One region of the Bradyrhizobium sp. Cp5.3 genome, then DNA from elsewhere that is predicted to be linked to it. Evidence: riboswitches for the same ligand, from Rfam matches in the RefSeq annotation. Region 1 holds a riboswitch; the other holds the start of a gene.
What was found. Region 1 has a riboswitch for cobalamin ahead of K289_RS51845 (TonB-dependent siderophore receptor). Riboswitches for the same ligand answer to the same signal wherever they lie in the genome.
Positions count from the first base shown of each region.

Region 2: it holds a riboswitch for cobalamin, as region 1 does, so the genes downstream of both, metE (5-methyltetrahydropteroyltriglutamate--homocysteine S-methyltransferase) here and K289_RS51845 (TonB-dependent siderophore receptor) in region 1, are expected to answer to the same signal.

Region 1 covers NZ_AUFA01000039.1:25,132-30,121, reverse strand. The annotation lists gene K289_RS0133260 (PepSY domain-containing protein) at 1-993, opposite strand, end outside; gene K289_RS51845 (TonB-dependent siderophore receptor) at 1,004-3,358, opposite strand; cobalamin riboswitch at 3,474-3,675, opposite strand; gene K289_RS0133250 (histidine phosphatase family protein) at 3,746-4,318, shown strand; gene cobT (nicotinate-nucleotide--dimethylbenzimidazole phosphoribosyltransferase) at 4,322-4,990, opposite strand, start outside.
Region 2 covers NZ_AUFA01000036.1:53,678-58,667, reverse strand. The annotation lists gene metE (5-methyltetrahydropteroyltriglutamate--homocysteine S-methyltransferase) at 16-2,343, opposite strand; cobalamin riboswitch at 2,446-2,649, opposite strand; gene K289_RS0132470 (hypothetical protein) at 2,884-3,435, shown strand; cobalamin riboswitch at 3,441-3,661, shown strand; gene K289_RS0132465 (ribonucleoside-diphosphate reductase subunit alpha) at 3,778-4,990, shown strand, end outside.

The DNA of each region.
Region 1 (4,990 bases):
GACCTGCTTATCGAGCGCGATCCGGTCGCGCCGATAGAGCTTGCCGTTGAAGGAGAGCCATTCGACCTCGCGGGCGAAGGCCGATGGCGGCACACGATCGAGCGATGCGGCGGCGGTCCAGTTCGTCGCGGCGGTCGCTGCGTCGGCTTCGGCAACGGTCAATTGCCCGCGCGAAAACAGCCGGCCGTGATCCATGGAGAGCCAGCCGCTGAAAATCCATGTCAGCAGGAACACCATCGCTACAAGGCCGATGACGTGATGTAGGGAGTGCCATCCGCGATAAGGCACCTTGATCCGGGCGATCCCGAGCACCACGCCGAGTACGGCGGCGATCAGAGCCAACAGCGACAGCGTCCAGACCACACGATCCCACAGCGGCCAGTTGCTGCGGAGGACCGTCGGATAGATCCAGTGCAGGACACTGCCGGCAAGATTCCATCCGCGCTCGCTGCGCGTCGTATCCAGGACGATTTCGCCGGTGCCGGATGAGACGTAGACCTCCGTCCCGGCGGCGTCGCCGAGCGCCACGCGAAACAACGGCCGGTGGCGATCAAACCCGTTCGGCACACTCCATTGATCGTAGTCCGCGCGCGCGACGATGGCCGCGCGCGTAGCGTCGAGCCCGCGCCCGCGGGCGTGATCCTGCGCGATGGCGAGCGCGACATCGGACGAGGTCACCGTCGCATCCGTTCCATCGGAGGCGCGGACGGCGCGCAACCGCGACGAACCCTCGACGATGTATACCGGACCATCGCTCCGCTGAATCAAGCGGGCGCGCCCGGCATCCGCGATCCCGCTGGCGGTCACCACATCGCCAACCGCGATCGTCACCCGCGTGCGAGCGAGCGGCGCGAGGCCTGCAAATCGTTCTGCTTCGGTCAGCGACGGAAACGGAACGAAGTGCATCACGATCCCCGTCGCAAACCACATCGCGAACAGCAGGCAGAACGCGATACCGAGCCAGCGATGCACGAGGACGATCGTACCCATCATGCGCCGGAGCTCACCATTTGAACGCCGCGGAGATCTCGTAGGTGCGCGGGGCTCCCAGCAGGATCTGATCGGGGTAGAACGGATCGCCCCAGATCGCATAGCGCTTGTCGGTGATGTTGCGCACGCGGAAGGTCAGGCGCGCCTGGTCGACGGCATTGAACACCGTCCTGGGAATGTCGACGAAGGCATAGACGTCGGCCACGGTGTAGGCCTTCAGCGTCACGACGTTTGCATCGGTGTTGAAGCGGTCGCCGACATGGCGGCCGACGATTCCGAGCTCGACCGGCAAGGGTGTGAAGAAGCGGTAGGACGCTCCCGCATTGGCGACGATGCGCGGCACGTTCGGCGGGGTGTTGCCGGAGAACGAGCCGCCGACGAAATTGCAATCGGCGTAACGCGCATCGACATAGGCGATGTTGCCCCACAGTCGCAGCGGATCAATCGGGCGGACCGACGCCGCGAGTTCAACGCCCTTCGACTCCTGGCGCCCGGCGATGTTGAGCTGCATGCCGCCGGCCGCGGCATAGACGTTCTTGCGCAGGATGTCGTAGGCCGAGAACGACCACTCCGCCCTGTTGTCCCAGAACAAATGTTTCACACCGGTCTCATAGGTGCGCGAGGTCGTCAGATCGAGCGGCTGGGTCGGCACGAGCAGGAAGATATTGTTGGCCGAGACGTCCGCGCCGGTGGCGTACTGACTGAAGAAGGTGAGGCCTGGAACAGCGTCCCAAGTGTAGCCGATGCGGCCCGTCACCGGCACCCAGGATTTCGAGAACGGGAAGTTCGCCTTCTCGAGGCCATTCACGTCGGTCGAGTTGCGGTCGAGCCCGATATGCTCGACGCGGAGGCCGCCGACCAGGGCAAAGCTGCGCGTGAGCTTCAGCCGGTCCTCGAACGACAGCGCCTCGTTGTCGATGCGCGCGGTTTGCTGCTGCGTCGTGAGCAGGCCGTAATAGCCGCGCACGGGATCGACCAGCGTGACGAGATCGTGGGGGAAATTGGCGGCGCCCGGCCGGACGAAGTCGAGATCGCTCACCGCAAGTGTTGTGACGAAGCGATTATCGAAACCTGCGATATTCGTATCCCAGGTCAGATCGGTGATGTTACCGGCCAGCCGCTGGCTATGCGCGACGTAAAAGCGCTCGCGATCGACCAGGTTCGAGCCAGAGTTGAACGCCTCGACCTCGTTGTTGAACCAGGTGCGCTCGGCGCCATAGCCGTAGGCTTGGCTCTTCAGGGTGAGGCCGGGCGCGAGCTTCAGCTCGAAGCCGCCGCGCAGCCAGACCTCCTGCGCAACGTTGCGGTTGTCGAGGACGTTGTAGTTGGTGTTGAAGGTGCGGTCGTCGATGGTGACCGCCCCGAGATTCGAGCCGTTGTAGTTCGAGATGTAATTGCCGGAGACGATGCCGCTCGTCGCGTGCGAGCCGCTGAAGGCGATCGGCACCAGCGGCGCGCCCCAATAGGCTTTTCCGCGGTCCTCGCGATACTCGATCGCGCCCCAGATCTTGAGGCTGTCGGAGATGCGGTAGTTGAGCTGGCCGGAGACGTCGAGCGTCCTGGTGTTGGTATCGTCGGCAAAGCCGTTGAGCGAGGATCGGCTGATGTCGAAGCGGTAGTCGAGGCCCTGGACATTGGTGCTGCCGCCGGAGCCGTAATGCGAGCGGAACGAGTTCAGGGAGTCCCAGGAAAAATCCGCCTCGTTCAGGACGGGTCCAGTATGCGGCTGCTTGGTGACGACATTGACCGCGCCGCCGGCGGCGCCCTCGCCCGACATCACCGAAGCCGGGCCTTTCACGAATTCCACGGCCTCCAGATTGGCCGTGTCCATGATGCGCGAGGTCATGTTCTGCGGGCCGATCTTGATGCCGTTGTAGAGCGTGTTGATCTGGCTGTTGGTGAAGCCGCGCATCGAGAAGGCCGACGGCTCGGCCGGATTATCGCCGGAGGTGACGCCGACCGCGCCCTGGGAGACCTCCGACACGGTGCGATAGCCCTGCTCACGCATGGTCTCGGCCGAGATCACCTCGACGGTCGCCGGGATCTCGCGCACGGTCAGGCCGAGGCGCGAGGCGCTTACGGCCACCACATTGGTGTTGAGCGGCGTCTGCGCCGTGGTGGGAACGGCGGGCTTCTGCGAGGCCGGCACCGCGGCAGGCCTGGTCGCCGCGGCACGGCGCGCAAGCCGTCCCTCGCTGCGCGCGGGCTTGGCCGGCCCGCGGGGCTGGGCGGGGGTCACCTCGACCGGCGGTAGCGGATCGCGGACCTGCTGCGCGAAAGCCGCGGGCATGTCGACGAATGCAATTGATGTGAGAGCAGCGGTCGCGAGCAGGAATTTGCGCTGGCGCGCGACGCGGATGGAAGACATGGTCCGAACCTCGGTGTGACGTCAGTGGCACGTCACAGCGAACCAGGTCTCACCTCCGGCCCTTTGGGCCTTTGCGATGAAGCCGAATGTCTGTACTCCCCGACCGACATTTTCGCGTGTGACCACGGCTGACGGCAGGTCTCCTGGCTTGCGGGTCATGACCGCTTCGTCGCCTTCCCGGGACCGAGGACCCAGTGGCTTCTGACGAAGGATTCTCCGCTCACAGTTGCGGGGGCAGCTACGGCATTGGGGAAACATCCCCGCACCGCATTCCCTTTTCATCCCCTTTCGGGGAAACCGTCAGGACCATCTAGGATTAAGACGCAGGCGGAGTCAATGTGCGCGAACTGCGGCGTTGTTGTCGCAGTGGCTTTCAGGAGACATCACATGGAAGGCGAGACCTTCCTCTGGCTGATACGTCATGCGGCTGTCGACGGCATCGCGGGCACGATCCATGCGCCGGACACGCCGGCCGATCTCGGTGACCGCACGCAGATCGACGCGCTGCGACGCTGCCTGCCGCCGGATGCCATGAGCTATGCCAGCCCGTCGCGCCGGACAGTCGATACGGCACGCGCATTAGGGCTCGATCCGGCGCTTGCTCCCGAATTCGGCGAGCAGGATTTTGGCGCTTGGACCGGCCAGCGCCACGACGCGCTCGCCGCGGCAGGTGGCGACGCCTATGCGCAATTCTGGAACGACCCCGCGCGCGGACGGCCGCCGGGCGGCGAAAGCTTTGAGGATCAGGTCGCGCGCGTCCGGAAGGGCCTCGCGCAGATCGGACCCGGTCCGGCCATTCTCGTGGTCCACTCCGGCACGATCCGCGCAGCGCTCTGCATCGCACTTGATCTCGCGCCACAGGCCGCCTTGCGCTTCGTCGTCGATCCGCTCTCCCTCACTCGCATCGACCGGCTCGCGGCGAGCTGGCGCGTCGTGTCCGTCAATCAGCGCTCCGGCTGAACATCAAGCCGGACGATCCGGCACATTGGCCTGTGCAAACGTCGCCATGCCGTTGTGAAGGCTGCACGCGAGCCGCACCAGCGGCAGCGCGATCGCGGCGCCCGATCCCTCACCGAGCCTGAGATCGAGCATGATCAGCGGCTGGACGTTCAGCGCGCGCAGAACCAGCCGGTGCCCCTGCTCCGCCGATTGATGTGACGGCAGCAGGAATGGCTGGCATGACGGGTTGAGGCGCACAGCCGCCAGCGCAGCAACCGAGACGATGAAGCCATCGATCAGCACCGGAATGCGGCGCTGCGCGGCGGCGATGATCGCGCCGCAAATGGCCGCGATCTCGAGGCCACCGACGGCGCACAGAATTTTCTCGGGCGACGCACCAGCAAGCCCGTGGCGCGCCAGCGCCGCATCGATCACGCGGGCCTTATGTGCGCGACCGGCCGCATCGACGCCGGTGCCGCTGCCGGCAATCTCCTCAGCACTCACGCCGAGCAGGCTAGCGGCAATCGCCGCCGCCGTCGTGGTGTTGCCGATGCCCATTTCTCCGAGGATCAGCAGATCGGGCCTTGATGCCTCCGCACGAACGACCGCGCGCTGGCCGGCTTCGAAAGCAAACGTCAGCTCAGAAGGCTCGAGCGCGGCTTCCACGCTGAAGTCGCGCGTTCCCTTGCGCGG
Region 2 (4,990 bases), on a different contig from region 1:
CGCACTCCCCCTTGTTCAAGACACGGTGCGAAGCTCGCGAGCGGCTGCGACCATGTTAACGAGAGCGGGACGCACCTCCTCCCAACGTCGCGTCTTCAGGCCACAATCAGGATTGATCCAGAGTTGGGAGTCTGAAATCCGTTCCCTTGCCAGGGTGAGCAGATTTTTCATCTCCAATATGTCCGGCACACGCGGCGAATGGATATCGTAGACACCCGGTCCGATTTCGTTGGGATATTTGTAAACCCTGAATGCATCGAGCAATTCCATTTTTGAGCGGGATGTCTCGATGGAAATGACGTCAGCGTCCATAGCGCCGATCGCATCAATGATGTCGTTGAACTCGGAGTAGCACATGTGGGTGTGGATCTGGGTCTCGTCGCGAACGCCCGACGAGCAGATGCGGAAGCTGTCCACAGCCCAATCAAGATAGGTCTTCCATTCTGATTTGCGCAGAGGCAGCCCCTCGCGAAGCGCCGCCTCGTCGATCTGTATCATGCCTGCTCCCGCAGCTTCGAGGTCGTGAACCTCGTCTCGGATGGCGAGCGCGATTTGGCGGCATGCCTCGCTTCGAGGAATATCGTCGCGGACGAAGGACCAGTTCAGGATGGTCACCGGTCCGGTCAGCATTCCCTTCATGGGCGTTTCCGTGAGCGATTGCGCGTATTGCCACCACTCGACCGTCATTGGCTTGGGTCGCGAGACATCGCCAAACAGGATTGGCGGCCGAACGCAGCGCGAACCATAGGACTGCACCCAGCCATGGTTGGTGAAGGCGAAGCCGGAAAACTGCTCGCCGAAATATTGCACCATGTCGTTGCGCTCGAACTCACCATGCACCAGCACGTCAAGGCCAATATTCTCCTGCCACCGGACCGCGCGCGCGGTCTCGTTCTGGAGGAACGTCGTGTAGGCAGCGTTGCTGAGCGTCCCACGGGTATGCGCTGCGCGCGCATTCCGGACCGCTGTCGTCTGCGGGAATGAGCCGATGGTCGTCGTTGGAAACGCCGGCAAATTGAAGCGCTGGTGTTGCGCCTCCGCACGCTTCGCAAACGGGCTGTTGCGGCGACGCAGGCTCGCATCGATTGCGGCGACACGCTGCGCCACTTTCGCATCGTGAATGCGGGGCGAACCCTTACGTGCGGCGGCGGCAATGTCAGATTCCTTCAGAGCCGTACCGCACGACTTCCGGCCGCCCGAGAGCGCCGCTCCCAGTGTTGCCAATTCCTCGATCTTTTGGACGGCGAAGGCGAGCCAGCTCTTGATCTGGGGATCGAACTTTTCCTCCAGGCCAAGATCGATCGGCACATGCAGGAGGGAGCAGGATGGCGCGATCTGCACGCGATCCCGCCCTAGCGCGTCGATCACGGGTTCGAGCCGATCGAGAACGCGATTAAGATCCGCACGCCAGATGTTACGCCCGTCGATCACGCCGAGCGAGATCACGCGATCGCGGGACAAGGCGGCAAGATCTGACAATTGCTCCGGGGCGCGGACGAGATCGAAGTGCAGGCCCGTGACAGGAAGCCCGAAGGCAGTATCGCGGTTTTCGCCGAGCGCACCGAAATAGCTCGCCAACATGATCTTGATCTGCGGCACGGATCTTGCGATCTCGGTGTAGGCGGAGCGGAGCGCGGCCTGAGCGGCAGCGTCCAGATCGAGCACAAGGCAGGGTTCGTCGATCTGGACCCAGTCCGCGCCCTGCTGGGCAAGTTCGCGAAGGACATCGACATAGACCGGGAGCAACCGCTCCAGCAGCGAGAGCGGTTCGAAGTCCGGTTCCTTGCTCTTGGCGAGCTTGAGGAATGTGACGGGTCCGATCAATACCGGCCGCGTCTGATAGCCGAGCGACTTTGCCTCTTCGTATTCCTCAATCGGTTTGCGTGAGGCGAGGCTGAATTGCTGATCGCGGCGCAGCTCCGGGACCATGTAATGGTAGTTGGTGTCAAACCATTTCGTCATCTCCTGCGCCGGTACGCCATGACCGTGGTGCGCATGCCCGCATGACGCTTCAGTTGCGTTAGCATCCGCGCCGCGCGCCATGGCAAAATAGGTTGCAAGCGGCACCGGGCCGTTTTTCCAGCCATAGACGTCCGGAATGGCACCGACCATCACGGACGTGTCGAGCACTTGGTCGTAGAACGAAAAGTCGTTCGAAGGAATCACGGTGACGCCGAGCCTTTTCTGCCGCGCCCAATTCGCAGCGCGCAGCGCCATGCCGGCCTCGATCAGCGAGGGTTCGTCCGATGCGCCAGACCAAAAGCGCTCGAGCGCGAATTTCAGCTCGCGTCGCGGACCGATACGAGGTGTGCCGAGAGTTGCAACAGGAAGAGACAGAGACATAGCATCAACCCCGTGGTTGGGGGCAGAGGCCGTGGCGGACGCATGCAGGGAAAGTCGCGCGAGCGACGGCTGCCTCGCGTACCACCGGGACACCCCGCCCGTGGACGAATATTTCGTCGGGGCAGGTCTCCTGGCTCGCGGGTCAATGTCGCTGTCTGGCCTTCCCGAAGCTGTATGGGCTTCAGTGACTTGAGTTGGACAGCGGCTCGCCGCTTACAGTTGCGGGGGCAGCGCCGGCATCGCACCGGCTTCCCTCTTAGCTCCGGATCAAGCGGGATCCGGAGAACCTCGACGCTTTCGATTATCTGCAAGACGGCCGCGCCGTCAACCTCTCACATGTGCGCGTCTGAACGGCGATCTGGACAGTGGAGACGTCCGACAGTTTCGCGACGGTGTAACGCTACTCGTCCTCAACTCTGCGTCTTCGAAACTCAATCGGCCCAAGTTGGTAGGTGTGCAAGCGTCCGAACCGTCAGTAACACGATGTTCCTTGTTGGCTATCCTTCGTCGCTGCCGCTTTCCTTGCGCCATAGGTCGAGCATGAACACGATCACGTCTCAGCATCTTGACCTGGCCTGCGTCGTAACGACGCGAGTTGTCGGATTTTCTCCCGCTACGAACCTGACGTGCGGCAGCAGGCAAAGGGCCGGCATCGCCATTCGGCTCGTCAAGTCGACTTTCCGCCAGAGACTCAAATGCGTGGTGAGCGAGGTTCCATGTGGCATCTCGATAGCCTTTCCGGAGGCGACTGAGGCCGATATCATGGACGTTTGCGCCTTTGCCGAGCAGAGACTGCAGCGGCTCCAACAGGAACCGCTCACGACGAAAATGGTCGAGGAGATTCTATCCGTCACTCCGGCAGAGCTTCGTTGCTTGACCAAGCAGGGCAGGATTCCACCCGTGGGTCGCGCCTTTTTCAGCCAGGGCAGGAAGCAGGTTGGCGTGTTTGTGTATGCGCCGGAGGTGATCTGCAAACTCGCCAAACAGTCGGACCAGATTTCCGAATGGCGTCGTGCCGCTGGAACGGCGGCAATGCCCTCCCACAGAAAATCGTCGCTCGCGCGCCAATCGGCCGTTGACACTTTCGAGTAAATGTCACTAGATATAGAGGTCACGGTTCCACTATTTCGCAAGATTTGGTGGCTAAGAGGGAAGCCGGTGAACTGCGTTTCGACGCGGAATTCCGGCGCTGCCCCCGCAACTGTCAGCAGCGAGCTGCTTCCGAACATCGTCACTGAGGTCATTAAAGGCCTCGGGAAGGCGGGAAGCATGCGACGACCTGCGAGCCAGGAGACCTGCCGCGACGACCTGAACGTCCACGGGCGGGGTGTCCCGGCGGTCGCTTGCATGCACCGTCCGGCACATGTCTGCCGGCGTTTCTGCGGCGCCCTCCTTTGCCCCGTTCGATAGCAACATGCATCACGGGGACCTTTGATGTCTTTGAACCTCCACGACGCGGAAATCGCTTCCGCTCCCATCATCCAGCTGCGTCCGGAATCGCTCGCGGGCACGCCAAGCGAGCCCGCCATGCAGATCATCCGTCGCAACGGCAAGGTAACGCAATTCGATTCGGCCAAGATCGCGGTTGCGATGACGAAAGCGTTTCTCGCCGTGGAAGGCAACACAGCAGTCGCCTCGCGCCGCGTGCATGAGAGCGTCGAGCACTTGACCGCTGATGTCGTAGCTGCGCTGACGCGCCGAGCTGGGGAGGGGCGCACGTTTCACATCGAGGATGTGCAGGACCAGGTCGAACTCGCGCTGATGCGCCGCGAGAATCACAAGGTCGCGCGCGCCTACGTGCTCTACCGGGAAGAACGGGCCCGCAAGCGCGCCGAAGCCGAGGCTGCGGCTCCGAAGGCCATCTCAAGCCAGCCTTCGCTCCACATGCTCCGCGACGACGGCAGCAACGTGCCGGTCGATATGGCCCGCCTCACCGCTGTGATCGCGGAGGCCTGCAATGGATTAGACGCGACCGATCCTGCGGCTGTGCTCGTCGAGACCACACGCAATCTATATGACGGCATCAGCCGCAACGAGCTTGCGCTTGCGCCGATCATGGCGGCACGCTCCCTGGTGGAGCAAGAGCCCAACTACGCCTATGTCAGCGCGCGTCTGCTGCTGGACAAGCTGCGCGGTGAAGTTCTCACCTATGTGCATCGGCAGCCGACGGAAGCGAGCCAGGCCGACATGGGCAGTCGCTACGCAGACTACTTCCCGGTCTATATCAAGACCGGCATCGCCGCCGAGCTGCTCGATCCCGAGCTGACCCGGTTCGACCTCAACAGAATCTCAGCGGCCCTGAAGCCGGAGCGCGATCTGCAATTCCAGTTCCTGGGCCTGCAGACGCTTTACGACCGTTACCTTCTTCACGTCTCCGGCAACCGTATCGAGCTGCCGCAAGCGTTCTTCATGCGGGTAGCTATGGGGCTTGCGCTCCGCGAAATCGACCGCGAGACCAAGGCAATCGAGTTTTACGATCTCCTGTCATCTTTCGACTTCATGGCTTCGACGCCGACGCTGTTCAATTCAGGCACGCCGCGTCCGCAGCTTTCATCTTGCTTTCTGACAACGGTAACCGACGAGCTCGACGGCATCTTCAAGTCGATCAAGGACAACGCGCTGCTCGCAAAATATTCGGGGGGTCTTG